DNA from 3 places in the Brachybacterium saurashtrense genome. Region 1 is predicted to be linked to each of the others. Evidence: riboswitches for the same ligand, from Rfam matches in the RefSeq annotation. Region 1 holds a riboswitch; each other region holds the start of a gene.
The links. A riboswitch is a leader RNA that binds a small molecule or an ion and turns the genes downstream of it on or off. The one in region 1 is predicted to bind thiamine pyrophosphate.
Positions count from the first base shown of each region.

Region 2: it holds a riboswitch for thiamine pyrophosphate, as region 1 does, so the genes downstream of both, DWV08_RS03140 (ECF transporter S component) here and DWV08_RS11425 (bifunctional hydroxymethylpyrimidine kinase/phosphomethylpyrimidine kinase) in region 1, are expected to answer to the same signal.
Region 3: it holds a riboswitch for thiamine pyrophosphate, as region 1 does, so the genes downstream of both, DWV08_RS17285 (YkoF family thiamine/hydroxymethylpyrimidine-binding protein) here and DWV08_RS11425 (bifunctional hydroxymethylpyrimidine kinase/phosphomethylpyrimidine kinase) in region 1, are expected to answer to the same signal.

Region 1 covers NZ_CP031356.1:2,502,137-2,508,350, reverse strand. The annotation lists gene DWV08_RS11440 (thiamine phosphate synthase) at 1-380, opposite strand, end outside; gene thiM (hydroxyethylthiazole kinase) at 377-1,189, opposite strand; gene DWV08_RS11430 (MFS transporter) at 1,186-2,634, opposite strand; gene DWV08_RS11425 (bifunctional hydroxymethylpyrimidine kinase/phosphomethylpyrimidine kinase) at 2,631-4,427, opposite strand; TPP riboswitch at 4,418-4,510, opposite strand; gene DWV08_RS11420 (HNH endonuclease signature motif containing protein) at 4,846-6,214, shown strand, end outside.
Region 2 covers NZ_CP031356.1:694,121-700,334, forward strand. The annotation lists gene DWV08_RS03115 (Fpg/Nei family DNA glycosylase) at 1-52, shown strand, start outside; gene DWV08_RS03120 (alpha/beta fold hydrolase) at 49-1,068, shown strand; gene DWV08_RS03125 (GNAT family N-acetyltransferase) at 1,079-1,564, shown strand; gene DWV08_RS03130 (ankyrin repeat domain-containing protein) at 1,638-2,078, opposite strand; gene DWV08_RS03135 (ATP-binding cassette domain-containing protein) at 2,111-4,276, opposite strand; gene DWV08_RS03140 (ECF transporter S component) at 4,273-4,854, opposite strand; TPP riboswitch at 4,899-5,003, opposite strand; gene DWV08_RS03145 (hypothetical protein) at 5,066-5,632, opposite strand; gene DWV08_RS03150 (M13 family metallopeptidase) at 5,629-6,214, opposite strand, start outside.
Region 3 covers NZ_CP031356.1:2,007,773-2,013,986, forward strand. The annotation lists gene DWV08_RS09140 (phosphoribosylaminoimidazolesuccinocarboxamide synthase) at 1-178, shown strand, start outside; gene DWV08_RS09145 (ATP-binding cassette domain-containing protein) at 283-2,679, opposite strand; gene DWV08_RS09150 (ECF transporter S component) at 2,804-3,541, opposite strand; gene DWV08_RS17285 (YkoF family thiamine/hydroxymethylpyrimidine-binding protein) at 3,538-4,242, opposite strand; TPP riboswitch at 4,274-4,382, opposite strand; gene DWV08_RS09160 (MBL fold metallo-hydrolase) at 4,382-5,116, opposite strand; gene purS (phosphoribosylformylglycinamidine synthase subunit PurS) at 5,293-5,565, shown strand; gene purQ (phosphoribosylformylglycinamidine synthase subunit PurQ) at 5,565-6,214, shown strand, end outside.

The sequences.
Region 1 (6,214 bases):
GCCGCGCGCACCAGCTCCGCGGTGCCGGTGGTGAGGCCGATCAGCGCGTCCTCGCCCAGCAGGGCGCGGGCGTCGGCGACGGGCAGGTCGTCCTGGCCGAGGTGGACGCCGTGCACGGCCGCGCCGCGGGCCCGGGCCGCGGCGGCGACGTCGGCCCGGTCGTCCACCAGGACTGTGGTGGCGGGCCGCGCCCGCTCCACCGCGTCGGCGACGGCGAGCACCAGCTCCAGCAGCGCGGCGGTGGAGGCGTCCTTCGCCCGCACCTGCACCACCCCCGCGCCGGCCGCGGCGGCGGCCGCGGCGACCTCGACCGTGCGGCGCGAGGTGCCGGAGGTGACCAGGTAGCAGCGCAGATCCAGGTCGTCTCGTCGTGCGGTCATCGCTCCACCTCTCGTCCCACCTCGTCGAGCGCGTCCAGCAGGTGCATGCGGAAGCTGCCCGGCCCGGCCGCGCGCCCGGCGGCGAGCTCCCCGGCCACGTCCAGCCACACCGTGGCCGCGAGCGCCGCCTCGACGGGGTCCTCGCACACGGCGGTGCACGCCGCGGTGAGCGCCCCCAGCAGGCAGCCCGTGCCGGTCACGCGCGTCAGCAGCGCCGCACCGCGGTCCACCCGTCGGCTGCGCCGCGCATCGCACACCACGTCCACCGCCCCGGAGACGGCGACCGCCCCGCCGGTGCGCGCGGCCACGGCACGGGCCGCGTCCGCGGCGGCCTCGGCCGGGTCGGTCGCGTCGGCGCCGCGCCCCCCGGCCCCGGAGCCGGCCAGCACCAGCAGCTCGGAGGCGTTGCCGCGCACCACCGTCGGACGCTGCGTCAGCAGGGACCGGGCCAGCGGGGTGCGCACGGGCGCGATCCCCACCGCGGTGGGGTCCAGCACCCAGGGCCGGCCCTCGCGCACGGCCACCTCGACCGTGGCGGGGATGCCGTCCATCCCGTCGGTGCTGAGGGTGCCGAGGTTGATCGAGAGGGCGTCCGCCACGGTGGTCAGCACCGGCGCCTCCGCCGCGGTCTCGGTCATCATCGGGCGGGCGCCCGCGGCCAGCAGACCGTCCGCCACCAGCGCCATCGACACCGTCGCGGTGAGGCAGTGCACCAGCGGCGCCTGCGCGCGCACCGCCGCCAGCACCGGTGCCACCTCGGCGAGGTCCGGATCGGGCGAGGGGCGGTCCTGCGGGGTGGTGGGGGTCATCGGGTGTGGCCCTCCGCGACCGCGTCGAGATCGGCGTCCAGCTCGCGGGGGCGCAGCCGCGGACCGGCCGCCGCGCCCACCATCACCAGCACGCCGCCGAGCACCACCATCGTCAGCACGGTGCCGTGCCGGCCCAGCAGCGGTTCGAGCACCGGCACGTAGAACGGGTACAGCGCCGGCAGCACCAGGGAGAGGCTGTATCCCGCGCCGTAGCCCGTGGAGCGCAGCGCGGTGGGGAAGCGCTCCGAGAGGTAGGCGGAGACCGGCCCGTAGGCGGAGACGGTCACCACCTGCAGCAGCGCGGCGCAGGCCGCGGCGACCGCCACGGTGGGCGCCGCGACTGCGCTCCACCACAGCACCGGGCCCAGCACCGCCGCGGCCGCGCCCCACAGCAGGAACAGGCGCCGCCGCCCGGTGAGCGTGGAGAGGTGCCCGGCCAGGGCCATCACCAGCGCCTGCGCCACCGAGGCGATGCCCATCACCACCGGCACCGCGAGGGCGGGCAGTGCCGAATCGGCGGCCAGACGCTCCGGGAGCAGCAGCACGGTGGAGTAGGTGAGCAGCCACAGGCCGGTCATCATCACGAAGACCTGCCAGAACGCCCGCGACCAGGCGCCGGTGAGCAGGCTGCGCAGGTTTGGTGCGGGTGCGGGTGCGGGTGCGGGTGCGGGGGCAGGTGCTGTGGCGTCGCCGTCGGCTGCCGCAGGGTCCCCGTCGGCCCCGGCGCGGCGGTGGAACAGCGGCGCATCGGTGACCTGGCGCCGGTAGTACACGAGCATGCCCAGCGAGAGCAGCGCCCCGGCCGCGAACAGCGCCCGCCAGCCCCACAGCGCATACTGCTCGGGCCCCAGCACCGCCAGCAGCACCGCCACGGAGAAGGCGACCAGCGCCTGCGCCCACGGCGCCATCGACAGGATCAGCCCGCTCATCAGCCCGCGTCGGCGCGGCGCGGACCACTCCATCGCCAGCGGGATCGCGGCCGAGTACTCGCCGGCCACGAAGATCCCGCCCAGGAAGCGCAGCAGCAGGATCAGCGCGACCGTGCCCGCGCCCAGCACCTCGTGCGAGGGCACCGCCGCGATCGCGGCCGCGCACAGGGCGGTGCCGCCGATCGCGATCCGGGTGGTGCGGGTGCGGCCCAGCCGGTCCGAGATGCGGCCGAACACCACGCCGCCGACGGGCCGACCCATCAGCATCGCGATGATGATCAGCGCGCCGGTGGATGCCGCCGCGCCCGGCCCGGCGAGCACCAGCATCGCCGGTGCCAGCGCCGTGACCGGCAGGAACACGTGGATGTTGTCGACCAGGTTGCCCACCACCCCGGCGCGCAGCGCGGCCCGGCCCTCCGGCGGCAGCGCGGCGGTGCCGGTGGGCGCGGCGGAGGGGGCAGGCGTGCCGGGCGTGCCGGAGGCGGCGGGGGTGGCGGAGGTCCGTGCGGCGCTCATCGGGCGGCACCGACCGTCGGCGCGGCGGTCGTCGCGGGCTCGTCGGCAGACGGCCCGTCGGCCGCATCGGCGCCGGCGCCTGCCCCGTCGGCGCCCGCCCCGTCGGCGCCCGCCCCGCCGGCGCCCGCCCCGTCGGCCGTCCCGACCTCGACCCGTCGGGCCTGCTCGAAGAACTCCAGCTCGTGCCGGCAGGCCAGCAGGAAGTCGCGGGCGGCCTCGGCGCGCTCGGCGGGATCGGCGGCGGCGAGCTCCGCCTCGACCACGGCCAGCGCCCCCGCCACCCCCTCCACAAAGCCGGGATCGCGGTACGTCTCCAGCCAGGCGGCGTAGGGATGCGTGGGCGCGACCTCGTCGAGATCCGCGCCCACCTGGGCGTACAGCCAGAAGCACGGCAGCGCCGCGGCCGCCCCCACCACGGTGGGGGAGCCCAGCGCCCGGGCCAGCAGGAAGTCGGTGTAGGCGCTGGTCACCGGGCCCACCGGCACTTGCGCCGCGTGCGGCCGGCTGGCCAGCCAGTCATGGTGCAGCGCCATCTCCACGGTGAGGCACTCCTGCGCGGACGCGGCCCAGAACGCGCGGGCGTCGGCGTCGGTCGAGGACTCGCCGAGCGCCGCCAGCGCACGGGAGTAACGCAGCAGGTAGTGGGCGTCCTGCGCGAGGTAGAAGGAGAACTGCTGCTCGGGGAGGCTGCCGTCGATCAGCGCGCGCACGAACCCGGAGCGGGAGATCTCGGCCGCGAGCGGCGAGCCCGCCGCCCACAGCGCCTCCGTCCACGGCCCGGCAGGCGGTACCACCGCGGGCACGACGGTGCCGCGCACGGCGTCCCCGTCGGCCGCCGCGAGCTGTGCCGGGTGCTCCCAGCGCTGCGGCACCGCATCGTCCGTGAGCCAGGGCGCGGCCGAGCCCGCCGCCGCGAGCCGCCGCCCCTGATGCCCGTGGTCGACCGGGCCGTGCCCGCTGCCCACCTGCAGCGCCGCCCCGTGCTCCACGGCCTCGTGCAGCCAGCCGGTCGCCCAGGTCAGCGCCGCGGCGAGGGAGTGGCCGGCGCCCAGCCGGGTGGCCAGCGCGGAGGAGAGCGAGCAGCCGGTGCCGTGGGTGCTGGTGGTCTCCACGCGTCGCGAGCGCACCCGGTGCTCCGTGCCGTCCGGGGCGATCCAGGTGTTGGCGACCTCCTCGGCCTCGAGGTGGCCGGTCTTCACCACCACGGCCACCTGGGTGCGGGCGGCCCAGCGCCGGGCCTGCGCGAACGCCTCGGCCTCGGTGCGCGCCCGCGGGGAGCCGGTGAGCACGCCGAGCTCGTCGATGTTCGGGGTGACCACCGTGGCGAGCTCGCAGAAGCGGAGCATCGCCTGCTCCGCCTCCGGCTCCAGCAGGCGGTCGCCGCTGCTGGCCACCATCACCGGGTCCACCACCAGCACCTGTGGCGGGTGCGCCTGCACCCAGGCGGAGACCGTCTCGATCACCTCGACGGTGCCGAGCATGCCGGTCTTCACCGCCTCCAGCTGCACATCGTCGGAGACCGCCTCGAGCTGCGCGGCGAGAGTCTGCCGCGGCGGGACGTGGATCGCGCGCACCCCGTGGGTGTTCTGCGCGACCACCGAGGTCACCACGCTCATCGCGTAGCCGCCGGCCGCGACGATCGACTTCAGGTCCGCCGCGGTGCCGGCGCCGCCGGTGGGATCCGTGCCCGCGATGGAGAGCACGCGGGGGAGGGAGGCGGCGCCTCGGGGCGCGGGGCCGGCGGCCGACGGGGCGGGGGCAGGCGGGAACTGGGTGCAAGGATCCGAACTCATGCGGACATCCCTTCGCTAGTACGAACTAGATCAGGTTCCACGGGTGTGATCTCAGCGCGCTCGGCGCACCCCGTGTCCGCCGCCGAGTGTAGGTCACGGCGGCGGGGTGCCCGGTGAGGCGTCCGTCGGCGGGAGCCGGCCCGCGGCCCGCGATCTCGCACACGGCGACCGCACCGAGAATTGTGGATATCTGGCGATGGGGAGGAGAAGCGGTTCCTGTGTGGCGCGGCGCGTGTGTTCTGGGGATATGCCGAACTGGTTTTCCACAATGCCACGCGAGGCGCTCGCCAGGTATCCACAATCGGAGGGAGAGTCTTTTGTCTGTCGGTGGTCGCCAATACGATGAGAGGCAGATAGGAGAAGCACCGCAGGGGCGATCCGCACTGCACGGGACGAGCGGCAAAAGGGGGTGGAAGGGATGGATCTGGAACGCGATGACGGCGAGAAGTTCGATGAGGAGCCCAGCAAGTGGGCCGGCGAGAGTCCCGACGAGCGCCCCGACGAGGCGGCGCTGCTCGCCGCGCTCCCCGAGCGACTGCGCCACGTCCGCGCACAGCGGGAGCTCACGCGGGACGCCCTTCTGTGCCGCGGCAGGAGCGAGGAGGACCCCCAGCTCAGCACCGCTGTGCAACGTGTCTGGGATGCGCAGTGGGCCGCCGGGCGCCACCTCGCCGAGGAGTACCGCGCCCTCGCCGAGCTCCACGCGCACGAGGGCGAGTACGAGGAGGTCGCCGAGATGGACGAGGTGGACACCCTCCGGGCGGCGCTCGCACTCCGGGTGACGCGCAGTGCCGCTTCGTGGCGTCTGCGAGACGCCTACCAGGCCGTGCACCTCTTCCCTCGTGCCATTGCTCGCCTCGAGGAGGGGATCATGCCTGGGCCGTGGTTCCAACGCCTCATGAAAGCCTCGCGGAACCTCTCCGACAGTTCTCGCCGCGATCTCGACATGATCCTCTCCACCTGGTCGATGGACATCTCCCCGGAGCGATTCTTCACCCTTCTGCGGGCGCTGGTCGACCATCTGCGCGATCGTGAGAGAACACCGGATCCCGTGGTCGCGCTGGAACGCTCCGTCCAGCTGCTGCCCGGGCCGGAACCAGGCACCGGCACCCTCAGCATCACCGGCCCGATCCCGGATGTCCTCGCCCGGTGGAAGCGGCTCGACGATTCCGCCCGCGCCATCCAGGCCGAGCAGCGCGCCGCCCTGCGCGACGGCACCGAGATCCCCCACGATCCCGACGGCATCGCGCGGGAGACCGGCCGCGCGCTGCCGCTGTCCCGCCTGCGCTACCAGCTGATGGACGGTGCCGAACTGGACCTGGACGGCGTCTCCGTCCCCGCCGAGCGGTTCCGGCTGAACGTCACCGTCCCCGCGCTCACCCTGCTCGGCGCCTCCGACGAGCCCGCTATGCTCGACGGGGCCACGCCGCTACCCGCCACCCTGGCCCGCTCGCTCGCCGGCACCGCCGACGACTGGTACCGCGTGCTCACCGACGCTTCCAGCGGCGCCTTCCTGCCGCTCCCGGCGGAGCGGTACACGCCCACACCCGCGATGCTCGAGCACCTCCGACTGCGCCACGCCCAGTGCGCCGTGCCCGGTTGCGCCCGGCCCAGCTCCTGGGCCTCCGAGTGCGACCACATCGAGGAGTGCCGCCGCGGCACCCCCGGCGAGGGCGGGCTCACCGAGATCGAGAACCTGCACCTGCTGTGCTGGCAGCACCACCTCGACAAGACGGCCGGCCTGCTGGACCCCACTCGGATCCCCACCCCGGCACGCGAACCGGGTC
Region 2 (6,214 bases), 1.8 Mb from region 1:
GCACCCCGCCACGCCCTGGGCGCTGGCCGACCCCGCCGCGCAGGTCGCATGAGTGCCCCGCCCCCGGTGACCGCGAGCGGGATGCTGCCCGTGAGCGACGGACACCGGATCCACTGGGAGGAGGCGGGCACCCGTGACGGCGTGCCCACCCTCTACCTGCACGGCGGGCCGGGCGGCCGGCTCACCCCCGGGCACCGGCGCAACGCCCCGGCGGGGCGGGCCCGGATGATCAGCCTGTCCCAGCGGGGCGCGGGAGCCTCGACGCCCTCCGCCGGTGCGCCCGGCGCCGCGGACCTGACCGGCCAGACCACCGCTCACCTGGTCGCGGACCTCGAAGCGCTCCGCGAGCACCTCGGGGTGGAGGCCTGGATCGTGCAGGGCGTCTCCTGGGGCTCCACGCTCGCCCTCGCCTACGCCCAGGCGCACCCGGAGCGGGTGCGCGGCGTGGTGCTGGTCGCCGTCACCTCCACCTGCCGCCGCGAGGTGGACTGGATCACCGAGGGCGTGGGCGCGCTGTACCCGGAGGCGTGGGACGCCTTCGCCGCCCTCGCCGAGGAGCACGCCGGCTTCGACCGCACCGACCGCTCCCCGCGGCGGCTGCGCCTGGTGGAGGCCTACCGCCGGATGCTCACCGGGGACGACGAGCACCTCGTCGACAGCGCCGCCCGTGCCTGGATGAGCTGGGAGGACGCCCACATCGGGATCGGTGCGGGCGGCCCCGCACAGACCCACGCCGTGCCGGCGCAGCAGGTGGTGGGGGAGTACGAGCGCGGCTTCGCACGGCTGGTCACCCACTACTGGGCGCACGACGGGTTCGTCGCGGACTGGGCGGTGCCCTGGGGCGCCGCGCCCGGCAGCGGGCTGCTCGGCGGCATGGCGCGCCTGGCCGGGATTCCGGGCGTGCTGATCCACGGCCGGCGCGACGTCTCCGGCCCCGCCCTCACGGCCTGGGAGCTGCACGGTGCCTGGCCGGGCAGCGAGCTGATCGTGGTCGAGGAGGAGGGACACGGCGGGCCGGCGATGGCCGGGCACTGGCGGGAGGCCGTGTCCCGGATGGTGGGCCCGTAGACTGCCGCGCATGCCCGCGCTGCACCACGCCCACCTGACCGAGATCGACCCCCGCACCGTGTACCTGCTGGCGATGCTGCGACAGGACGTGTTCACCCTCGAACAGGGCGCGACCGACGCGGATCTCGACGGCCGGGAGCTGGACGCCTCCACGGAGCTGCTGTGGTTCTCGCAGCCCGGGCCCCTCGCCGCCCGCGCCGGCCTGGACAGCGCCCCCATCGCGCACCTGCGGATCCTCCACGACGGGGACGTGGTGCGGATCGGGCGGGTGGCCGTGCACTCCGCGCACCGCGGCGGCGGCCTGGGCCGCGCTCTGATGGAGGCGGCGCTGGCACGGATCGCCGAGGTGTCCCCGCAGGCCGAGGTGCACCTCGATGCCCAGGCCCATCTCGAGCAGTGGTACGCCTCGATGGGGTTCGAGACCGTGGGCGGCGTGTTCCTCGAGGCGGGCATCGAGCACGTCGCGATGGTGCGCCGCCCCGCCGTGCGGGCGTGAACACCCCGCGCGGGCGTGAGCGTCCCCGCGAGGGCGTGAACCGCGCGGGCGTACGCCGCCCCGCCGCGCCAGCTCAGGCGCGAGGAGCCTCCATCAGCGCGGTGATCTCCGCGCGGTCGAAGTAGGCGGCGGTCTCCCGGGCGCTGGGGGTGCCGCGCTCCGGATCCGCCCCGGCCTCCAGCAGCGCCTCCGCCACCTCGGTGTAGCCCTTGAAGGCCGCGCCCGCCAGGGGGCTCTGCCCGCGGTCGTTGAGCAGGTCCACGTCCGCGCCGCGCCCGGCGAGCGCGGCCACCAGCTCGGCGTGGCCGTGGTAGGCGGCGAGCATCAGCGGGGAGTTGCCGGAGGCGTCGCGCAGATCCACCGGCGCGCCCCGGTCCACGGCGCCCAGGAGCGTGGCGCCATCCCCGGCGCGGGCGGCGTCCAGCAGCGCATGGGCGAGGGCGAGCACCGCCTCGTCCTCGGCGGCGGCGGGGCCGGCGGGTTCGTCGGGCTGAGGCGGGTTCTGCGCGGTCATGCCCTCAGGGTACGACGGGGGGGGACGGGCGATCACCCCACCAGCAGCTCGGCCAGTGCAGGCCACACCAGGAATCCCACCGCGAGCACCGCGCCCAGCAGGTCTGCCCGGCCCAGCGGGCTGGGCTCCGCCCAGGTGCGGCGGTCTGCCGCGGCGAAGCCGCGGGCGTCCATCGCGAGGGCCTGCTGCTCGGCGCCGCGCAGCGTGTCCACGAGCAGGGCGAGGGTGGCGCCGGCCAGCAGGCGCGGGGAGCGGACCCCGCCCAGGCCGCGGCGGCTGCGGGTCTCGACGATGGTGTCCCACTGCCGGCCCAGATGTCCCACCCGCACCAGGGCCACTACCGAGGCGACGACGGGACGGGCCGGCAGCCGCAGCCGCTGTCCCAGCGCGTCGCCCAGCGCGGTCGCCTCCACGCTCGCCAGCGCCAGCACCCCCGGGGCGACGAAGGCGGTGATCCGCGCCGCCTCCTTCAGGCCCAGCAGCCAGGCCTCCCCGGAGAGTGCCGGCGCCTCGCCGAGCAGTGCGGTGGTCCAGGCCAGCCCTGCCGCGGAGAGCAGGACCGGCAGCAGGCGCAGCGCGGCCCCGCGCGGCGTGCGCACGGCGAGCGGGGCCAGCAGCACGGTGGGCAGCAGGGCCAGCAGCCCGCCCTGCCAGGTCTGCACGGCGAAGGAGCCGATGGCGGCGAGGATCCCGAGGAGGCTGAGGGTGAGCGGGTTCAGCGCGTCGGCCGGGACGCGGCGCCGCGGCGGGGGCGGGGGAGTCGTGCTCGGGGGCGCCGGCAGCCGGCAGTGGTGGTCGGCGCGTGCGATGAGCTCCGCATCGTGCGTGGCGACCAGCACCGCCGCGCCGCGGGAGGTCGCCTCCGCGAGCAGGGCGCCCACCTCGTCCCGGCGGTGGGCGTCGAGGCCCACCGTGGGCTCGTCCAGCACCAGCAGGTCCGGGGCCTGGGCGAGGGCGGCGGCGATCGCCAGGCGGCGCTGCTCCCCGCCGGAGAGGCGGTGGGGGTGGACGTCGGCGAGGTGGGCGAGGCCGGCGCGGTGCAGCAGCTCCTCGGCGAGGTCCGGGTCCTCGGCCCAGGGGGAGGCGGTGACCTCGGCACGCACGGTGGCGGCGACGAAGGAGTGCTCGGGGTTCTGGGGGACGGCCGCGATCCTCTCCGGCGCGGGCCGGTCCACGGTGCCGCTCGCGGCCTCGGCGGCGCCCAGGAGGGTGCGCAGCACGGTGGTCTTCCCCGCACCGGACGGGCCGGTCAGCGCGGTGAGACGGCCGACGTGCAGGGCGAGGTCCAGCGGGGTGGTGAGCCCGCGGGACGGCACGGTGACCTGGCGGAGCGCGGCGATGACCTCGCCGTCCGGTGCGTCGGGCACCTTCCCGTCGGCCGCCTGCTCGTCGGGCACCGGTCCGTCGGTCGCCTGCTCGTCGGGCGCGTGCCCGTCGGCCGCGTGCCCGTCGGCCGCGAGCACCCCCGCCTCGCGCAGCAGGTCCGGGTGCGCCGCGAGCACCGCGGCGGGCGGGCCGTCGGCCAGCACCCGCGCCTGCGGTCCGAGCACCACCAGGCGGTCCATGTGCTCCAGCCACGGTCCCAGCCGGTGCTCCGCGAGCACGAGCGTGGCGTCGCGGGCGGCGGCGAGGATCGCCTCGCGCACCTGCTCCGCGGTCTCCTCGTCGAGCATGCTGGTGGGCTCGTCGAGCAGCAGCAGCGAGGGGTCCAGGGCGAGCGTGCCGGCCAGGGCGATCCGCTGCTGCTGGCCGCCGGAAGCGTCGAGCGGCGGGCGCGACGGCGCCACCCCCACCTTCGCCGCCGCCAGGGCGGCCGCGGCGCGCTCGTGGATCTCGGGCCGGGGCAGGGCCGCGTTCTCGGGGCCGAAGCAGGCCTCGCGGTGCGTGGTCGCCGCGACCATCGCGTGGGCGGGGTTCTGCAGCAGGAGCCCGGCCTCCCCGGCCCGTTCCGGCGGCTCCCGCAGCGCCGTGCCCTCGCCGTCCTCCGGGTCGAGGAGACCGGCGAGGGCGCGCAGCACCGTCGACTTCCCGCTGCCGCTCGCGCCCGCGAGCAGCACCCGCTGACCGGCGGGGATCTCGAGATCGAGCCCGGCGATGGTCGGCTCCCGGCGGGTCAGCGGTCGCCAGCGCAGACCGTCCAGGTGCAGGGCGGTCGCGGGAGGGGCGGCGGCGGGGGCGATCGGGGACCGCCCGGTCAGGCCTGGGCGGCGCGGGCGCGTTCCCGGCCCGCGGCCAGGGAGTCGACCGCGCCGGTGGCGGTGAGGGCCCGGGCCGCGACCCAGCCCAGCACCCCGCACAGCACCGCGCCGGAGAGCAGGAAGAAGCCGAGCATCGCGCCGGCGTACAGGCCGCTCATCTCCGGGTAGTAGGCGAACCGCTCCCACACCCATTCGAGCCCCGCGGCGAGCACGCCGCCGAGGATCGCGACCGGCAGGGTGTAGCGGCGGTAGCGGGTGAGGAGGAAGGCGAGCTCCACGCCGCCGCCCTGCAGCAGGCCCGAGACCACCGTGCCCCAGCCCCACTGGCCGCCCAGCAGCATCTCCAGCACGGCGGCGATCATCTCCGCCAGCAGCGCGGCGCCGGGCTTGCGCACGATCAGCGCCGCCAGCATCGCGGGCAGGAACCAGATCCCCGCCAGCAGACCCTCGGCGGGCTTGAACGCGGCGGTGAGCGGGCTGATGAGGGTGTAGAGCTGGCCGTAGCCGAGGAACGCGACGCCGAAGGCGGCGCCGATGAGCACGGTGACCAGCAGGTCCACGGTGCGGAATCGAGTCATCACTTCTCCTTCCAACCGGAAGGGGCACGGCACGCCGACGGCCTGCCGCGGAAATCCCGACTCCCTACGCCGGTGTGAACCGGATCAGGTTCGAGGGTCTGCGCTGCGCGCACTCTCAGCACCCTGGTGGTGCTCCCCTGTCAGCGGATGACGAACCCTCAGTCTACCCGCTCCGCCGCGGTCCCGGCGCCGCGGCGGAGCGGGGGACGGGTCACCGCCGGGCGCGCAGCGCCTGGTCGATCGCCTCGGCGGTCGCCTGCGGGTCCTCGGGGGAGAGGATGTAGCAGGTCTCCCCGCGTCCCATCATCTCCACCATGGTGCCGGGGCGGGTCACGAGCATCCGGTACGGCCGCTGCAGGGCGTCGACGGTGTAGATCTTCCTGTCGCCCACGGGGGTGAGCTCGGACGGCTGCGGGGTGCTGGCCCGGCCGCGCCGCCAGCCGTAGCCGCCCAGCGTCACGCCCACCCGGGACTGCGGCAGCTCTCGCAGCTGCACGGTGCGGAAGTCCTCCAGCGGCCAGGGCCGGCGGGGCAGGAACCCGCCCAGGCTCACGGTGACCCCGTGCTCGTCGACGACGAAGCGGGTGCTCTGCCCCATCCAGGTCCACAGCGCCAGCGCCCCGAACAGCGCCGCGACCAGCAGCGCTCCCAGCGGCGTGGAGCGCTGCGCCATCAGCACCACGAGCACCGCCCCGGCCGCCAGGGTGATCCCGATCCGGGTCCAGCCGATGGAGGAGGCGCGGGTGCGGCCCACGTAGAACGGCGGCTCGGGCCTCACCAGATCGCCACCCGCTCCTCGGGTGCGCGGTACATGCCGTCTCCCTCGCGCACGTCGAAGGCGGTGTGGAACTCCTCCAGGTGGCCGGCGACGGTGTTGCAGCGGAACTCCATCGGGGCGTGGGGATCCACGGCGAGGCGGCGGATCGCCTCCTGGGTGCGGTTGCGGCCCCGCCACACGGTGGCCCAGGACCAGAACACCCGCTGCAGGCCGGTGAAGCCGTCGATCTCGGCCTCCACCTCCTCGGCGTCGCGGCTGCCCAGGTACGCCTTCACCGCGATGGAGAGCCCGCCCAGGTCGCCGATGTTCTCGCCGATGGTGAGCGCGCCGTTGACGCGGTGGTCGTCGTCGAGCTCGCGGGGGGAGAGCTCCGAGTACTGGGTGATCAGGCGCGCGGCGCGGGCGTCGAAGGCCTCGCGGTCCTCGGAGGTCCACCAGGAGACGAGGTTGCCCTCGCCGTCGTACTTCGAGCCCTGATCGTCGAAGCCGTGGCCCACCTCGTGGCCGATCACCGCGCCGATCCCGCCGAAGTTCACGGCGTCGTCCGCCTCGGCGTCGAAGAAGGGCGGCTGCAGGATCGCG
Region 3 (6,214 bases), 490 kb from region 1:
CGGCCGCACCCCGCCCAGCCTGGACAAGCAGTTCGTGCGGGACTGGCTCACCTCCGCCGCCTCCGGCTGGTCGAAGGGCTCCGCCCTGCCGCCGCCGGTGCTGCCGGACGAGGTCGTCGCCCAGACCCGCGCCCGCTACGTGGAGGCCTACGAGCGCCTCACCGGCGAGAGCTTCTGACTCGGCCGGCTGGGTCCCGGCCAGGCCGAGCCCGGGCCGACGGGGCCCGAGCCGGCTGAGGCCGGGCCGACCGCGCCCGGGCCTGCGGCGCCCGGACCGACGGTTCAAGACAGAAGCAGCACCAGCACCACCGTGGCCACGACTCCGGCGGCGAGCACGGCGTCCCCCGCACCCAGCGGCACCGGTCGCCACACCGTCCGCGGCCCCTCGCCGAGCCCGCGGGACTCCAGCGCGAAGGCGATCCGCTCCGCGCTGCGCACCGCGTCCACCAGCAGCGCGAAGGCACAGCGCAGCAGGTGGCGGGGCCGCAGGGCGGCCACGTCCCCCTGCGCGGTGAGCGGCAGACGCACTCGGTGGGCGCGTGTGATCGTGCGCCACCGCCGCGGCAGGTCGTCCAGCAGCCGGCGCCCGGCGAGCAGGGCATAGGCGTACCGGGCGGGCAGGTGCGCGTGCTGCTGCAGGGAGATCATCGTGCGGCGCGGGTCGGAGGCACGCAGCACGATCACCGCACCGAGGCCGATCACCAGCACCCGCAGCGCGAGCGCCGTGCCCAGCACGATGCCCTCCTCGGTGACTCGCACCGGCAGCTCCGGCCAGGGCTCGTGCCCGGGCCGGCTGAGCACGTTGACCGCGAACACCCCGCCGGCGAAGACCACGAAGGGCAGCTGGGCACGCGCCAGGGCGAGCGGGCCCAGGCGACAGCCGAGCATCGCGCCCGCGCCCAGCAGCAGGTACAGGATCAGCAGCGGCACCGGATCGGTGAGCGCGATGCCCACCACGCTGAGGCCCGTGAGCAGCCCCAGCAGCACGGCGGGGCTGCGCCGAGCGAGCCAGGGATGCGCCGTCGACGCCGGCGCGGCGCCGCGGGCCGACGAGGTCGCCGGCGTGACGCCGCGGGCCGACGGGGTCGTCGGCGCGGTGGCGGCGGCTCTCCCCCCGTCGTCCGCCCCGCCCTGGTCCGGCCCTTCGGGACCCGCCGTTCCCCGTCCCGGGCCGGGGAGCAGTCCGGCGCGCTGCATGAGCACCCGGTCCTGCTGCAGGTCGGCGGGCGGCATCGGACCGTGCAGGTGCCCGTCGGCGATCACCACCACCGCATCGGCGACAGCCACCGAGTGCAGATCGTGCGTGGTCATGACCACGCCGCGTCCGGCATCGGCCGCCTCGCGCAGCAGGGCGAGGACAGCGGCCTGCCCGGCCCGGTCCAGGCCGTAGCCGGGCTCGTCGGCCAGCAGCACCGGTCGCCGGCCCAGCAGCACCGCCGCGAGCGAGAGGCGGCGCTGCTGGCCGCCGGAGAGCGCGAAGGGGCTCTGCGGCGCCTGATCCAGGAGGTCCAGTCGCTCCAGCATCGCCGTCGCCTGTGTGCTCGTGGCGCCGGAGGCCTCGAGCTCCCCCTGCACGGTGTCGGCGATGAACTGCGCCTCCGGCCGCTGGAAGACCAGTGCGGCGGCGGCCCCCTCGACGGTGCCCCGCTGCGGGGCGTCGAGACGGGACATCGCCCCGAGCAGCGTGGACTTCCCGGCGCCGTTGCGGCCGACCACGGCCAGCAGCCGGCCCGCGCGCACCTCGAGGTCCACGCCGGCCAGCACCGTGCGGCCCTCATGACCGAGATCCGCCCCGGCCACGGCGAGAAGGCTCGTCCCGTCGCCCGGCGGTGCGGTCACGGGCACCGCTGATCCCGGCGGTGCGGCGCGGGGAGCAGGGACCCGCGCGGCGGGCGGCGTCGGACCCGGCTCGGCGGAGGCGGCGTCCTGGTCGAGCCGCTCCTCGATCTCGCGGGGCAGCCAGCACCCGGCCTCCCGCAGCGCGGCGCCGTGACGCGCGAGCACCTGGGCCGTCGGCCCGTCGGCGAGCACGCGCCCGGAGCCGTCGAGCGCCAGGGTGCGGGACGGCAGTGCAGCGATCCCCCGCTCCCCGGCCCAGTCGTCCAGCCGGTGCTCGACCAGCATCACCGCCACGTCGCCGTCGGCCACGGCGGCGGCGACCGCGTCCCGCACGGCGCGCACGCCGTCGGCGTCCAGCATGGCGGTGGGCTCGTCGAGCAGCAGCAGCCGGGGGCGCGCCACCGCCGCTGCGGCGAGACCGGCCCGCTGCAGCTGGCCGCCGGAGAGCGTCGCGGCGCTGCGCTCGGCGAGCGCGGCCACCCCGGCGCGGTCGAGGGCCGCGCGCACCCGCGCGCCGATCTCCCCGGGCGGCACGCAGCGGCTCTCGAGCGGCAGCGCGACGTCGTCCGCGACCTGCGGGAGGCAGACCCCGTCGGCCGGGTCCTGGCCCAGCATGCCCACCACCTCGGCGGTGGCACGCACCCCCTCGGCGACCGGGTCGATCCCGCCCACCCGCAGCGAGCCGGTGACCCGGCCGCGGCGGTGCGAGGGGACGGCCCCGGCGAGGGTGCGCAGCAGGGTGGACTTGCCGCTGCCGCTGGGGCCGAGCACCAGCACCTGCTCCCCGGGCGCGACGGTGCCCGTCCACGGCCCCACGCCGTCCCCCGAGGGCAGCACCACCTCGAGGTCCCTCGCCTCGACGAGGGGCGGAGGGACGGGCCCGGTGGACGGGGCGGCCGCTCGTCCGGCTACCGCTCGTCCGGCGGCCGCACGTCCGGTGGCCGCCGCGGGCAGGGCGCGGGCCTCAGCGGACACGGCGCTGCGGAATCCCGTCGTCCCCGTGCCCCGTGCCGTCACCGGCGCCCGGCCCCGCGGCCTCCTGCGCCGCAGCGGCACCGATGGCGAAGTTCGCGAGCACGCCGGTGCGCTCCAGCGCCCGCACGATCACCTTCGCGAGCAGTCCGCCCAGCACGATCCCGGAGACCACCTGCATCCCCAGTCGCAGGGTGAGCAGATCCTGCCCGTACCAGCCCATCCGGTACGCGGTCCAGAAGAACACCAGGCCCGCGCCGAGCGCGCCGGAGGCGGCGAACACGCCCCAGCCGAAGCGGCGGTAGCGGGTGAGCGCGAAGGGGATCTCGCTGCCCAGGCCCTGCAGCGCCGCCGAGAGCACCAGGAGCGGCCCCACGGGACTGCCGAGGAACACCACCTCGATCACCGCGGCGAGCAGCTCGGCGAGGATCCCCACGCCGGGGCGGCGCAGGATCGCCAGCGCGATGGGGGCCACCAGCAGCCAGGAGCCGAACAGGACGTGCTGAGCGAGGTCCCCGGCGGGGCCCATCGCGATCGCGAGGCCGTTCCAGGCCTGCACGAACACCCAGTACAGGAAGCCGAACACCACACCCAGCACCACCACCAGCACGATCTCGCGCAGGCTCAGTCGGGGGCGGCGCGTCGTGGGCGAGGCCGTGTGCGGTGCGGGGGCCGGGGCGGGGGCGCCGCCGGCGGGGCCTCGGTCGGGGGCGGGTCGGAGGTCGCTCATCGGGTGCCCTCCTCGATCTCGCGCACCTCGTGGGAGGGGCTGTTCAGGGAGAGCGTGAGGTGGCTGGTGACGTGCTGGACGCTGCGCCCCACCAGCAGCCATCCCGCCACGGCGGTGGCGATCACCTCGCCGACGTCCCCCTCGAGGCGGGTCGCGAAGTGCTCGGAGCCGCGGAAGGTGCCGAGCTCCCGGGCGTGGTCGATGGCGGCGTGGATGTCGCGCATGTGGTCGGGGGCGGTGCCGTCGGCGGCGACCTGATCGGCGAGCGGGTACAGCGACCACTCCGCGGAGGCGAAGCGGCCGGTGCGGCGCGGGGCGGGCACCTCGGTGGCGCGCGGCCCGGCGCCTGCGGGCAGCGCGCACGCCACCTCGCCGGGGCAGCCGCGGGACAGGGTCACGGTGAGGGCGGCGTGGTGCTCGGTGCGGGCGAGGTCCTCGGCGAGGTCGATGAGGACGCGCTGCAGGTGCACCTCGTGGCCGCCGAAGTAGGTGGAGACGTCACCGGTCTCGCGCACCAGGCCGGTGGTGTCGAGGCGGGAGAGGATGTCCACCAGCACTCGGGCGTAGTCCTCGGACATCACGGCGGCGGTGACGCGCGCACCCACCCCGAAGCCGAGTGGCGTGGCGGTGGGGTCCGCGGGCGCGGTGGGGTGGAGCGGGGGTGCAGGGGTGCCGGCAGGGGTGGGTGTCACGGGGTCCATGCCTTCCTCAGCGGGCACGGACGCGAGACGACGGTCGCCTGGCGGAGCTTCCTGCGCCGGCATGATCCGGGTCAGGTTCTACGGTCGGAGTTGGAGAACTCCCTCTCAGCCCGGCTCACCGGACTCCCGTGCACGCCGCTCAGCCTAGTCCGTCGGCGGGGATCTCGACGACGCCGCCCTCGGGCCAGTCCCGCACCTCGGTGCCCTCGGGGGCGAGGTTCGTCGACTGCCGCAGGTAGATCGGGCGGCCGGCGTCGCTGACGATCGCGTCGTGCACCGGCAGTGCGAGGCGCGGGCCGACGGCGCGGAGGAAGTCGATGGTCTCGGCCATCTTCGACCAGGGGGCGGTGACCGCGACCGCGAGCGCGTCGATGCCGTGGAAGGCGGGGACCGGTTCGAGGGAGTCCCCGGTGATGCCCAGTCGGGGCCCGTCGCCGGCGGCGAGCACCAGGCCGCAGTTGCCCACGCGGGGGATGTCCGGGTGGATGATCGCGTGCCGGCCGCCGACCGCCTCGATCCGCACCGGCGGTGCGTCCGCGGCGGCGGGCAGCTCGTGCACGTCCCCGGCGGCGAGCGGCATCAGGTGCGCGGAGGGGATCGCGGCGGCGCCGTCGGCGGCCTCGGCCAGCAGCGCGGCGGTCTCCGGCTCGGCGATCACCGCGGCCTCCGGGGCGTGTGCGCGCACCTCGTCGAGCAGGCCGCGGTCGAGGTGATCGGGGTGCTGGTGGGTGACCAGCACGGCGTCGATCCCGGCGAGCACGTCCCCGCCGAGGGCGCGCACGGCCTCGCCGCTGAAGCTTCCCGGGTCGATGAGCAGGCGCCTGCCGGCGGTCTCCACCAGCAGGCAGGAGTGGACGAGGTGGCGGATCTTCATCGGGACCTCCCGGGAGTGCGCGACGGTGTCCCTCCGAACCTATCGCCGTGGGCGGCCCGGTGCCCAGGCCCGCGGTGGGCGCGGCCGCGCCGCACGGCCGCGGCTCGGTAGCATGGGGGCGTCGTCCTCACCCGTCAGGACCGCATCCCGCGTCCCCCGTCCCCAGGAGAGCCCCCATGCCACGAGTCGTGGTCCACGTCATGCCCAAGCCGGAGATCCTCGACCCGCAGGGCAAGGCCGTCGCCGCCGCGCTCCCCCGCCTCGGCTTCGAGGGCATCGCCTCGGTGCGCCAGGGCAAGCGGTTCGAGCTCGAGGTCGAGGGCGAGGTCACCGAGACGGTGCTCGCCTCCCTCCGCGAGGCGGCGGAGACCCTGCTGTCCAACCCGGTGATCGAGGACGTCGTCGCGATCGACGTCGAGGACGCGGCCGAGGGGAAGGCGCAGGCCTGATGCGGATCGGTGTGGTGACCTTCCCGGGCACGCTCGACGACCGGGACGCGCTGCGCGCGGTGCGGCTCGGCGGCGCCGAGCCGGTGGCGCTGTGGCACGGCGACGACGATCTGCACGGCGTCGACGCGGTGGTGCTGCCCGGCGGCTTCTCCTACGGCGACTACCTGCGGGCCGGGGCGATCAGCCGCTTCGCGCCGGTCATGGAGAAGGTGGTCGACGCCGCGCAGGGCGGCATGCCGGTGCTGGGCATCTGCAACGGCTTCCAGGTGCTGTGCGAGACGCACCTGCTGCCCGGCGCGATGATCAAGAACGCGCACCGCGCGTTCATCTGCCGCGACCAGCCGCTGCGGGTGGAGAACGTGCGCACCGCCTGGACCGCCGACTACCAGGCCGACCAGGTGATCCGGATCCCGCTGAAGAACCAGGACGGCCAGTACGTGGCCGACGAGCGCACCCTCGCCCAGCTCGAGGAGGAGGGCCGCGTGGTGTTCCGCTACGCCGCCGGGGCCACGCACGGCCCGGCCGGCTTCGAGCAGAACCCCAACGGCTCCCGCCACGACATCGCCGGCATCACCAACGCCGCCGGGAACGTGGTGGGCCTGATGCCGCACCCGGAGCACGCGGTCGAGGCCGGCTTCGGCCCGGACGA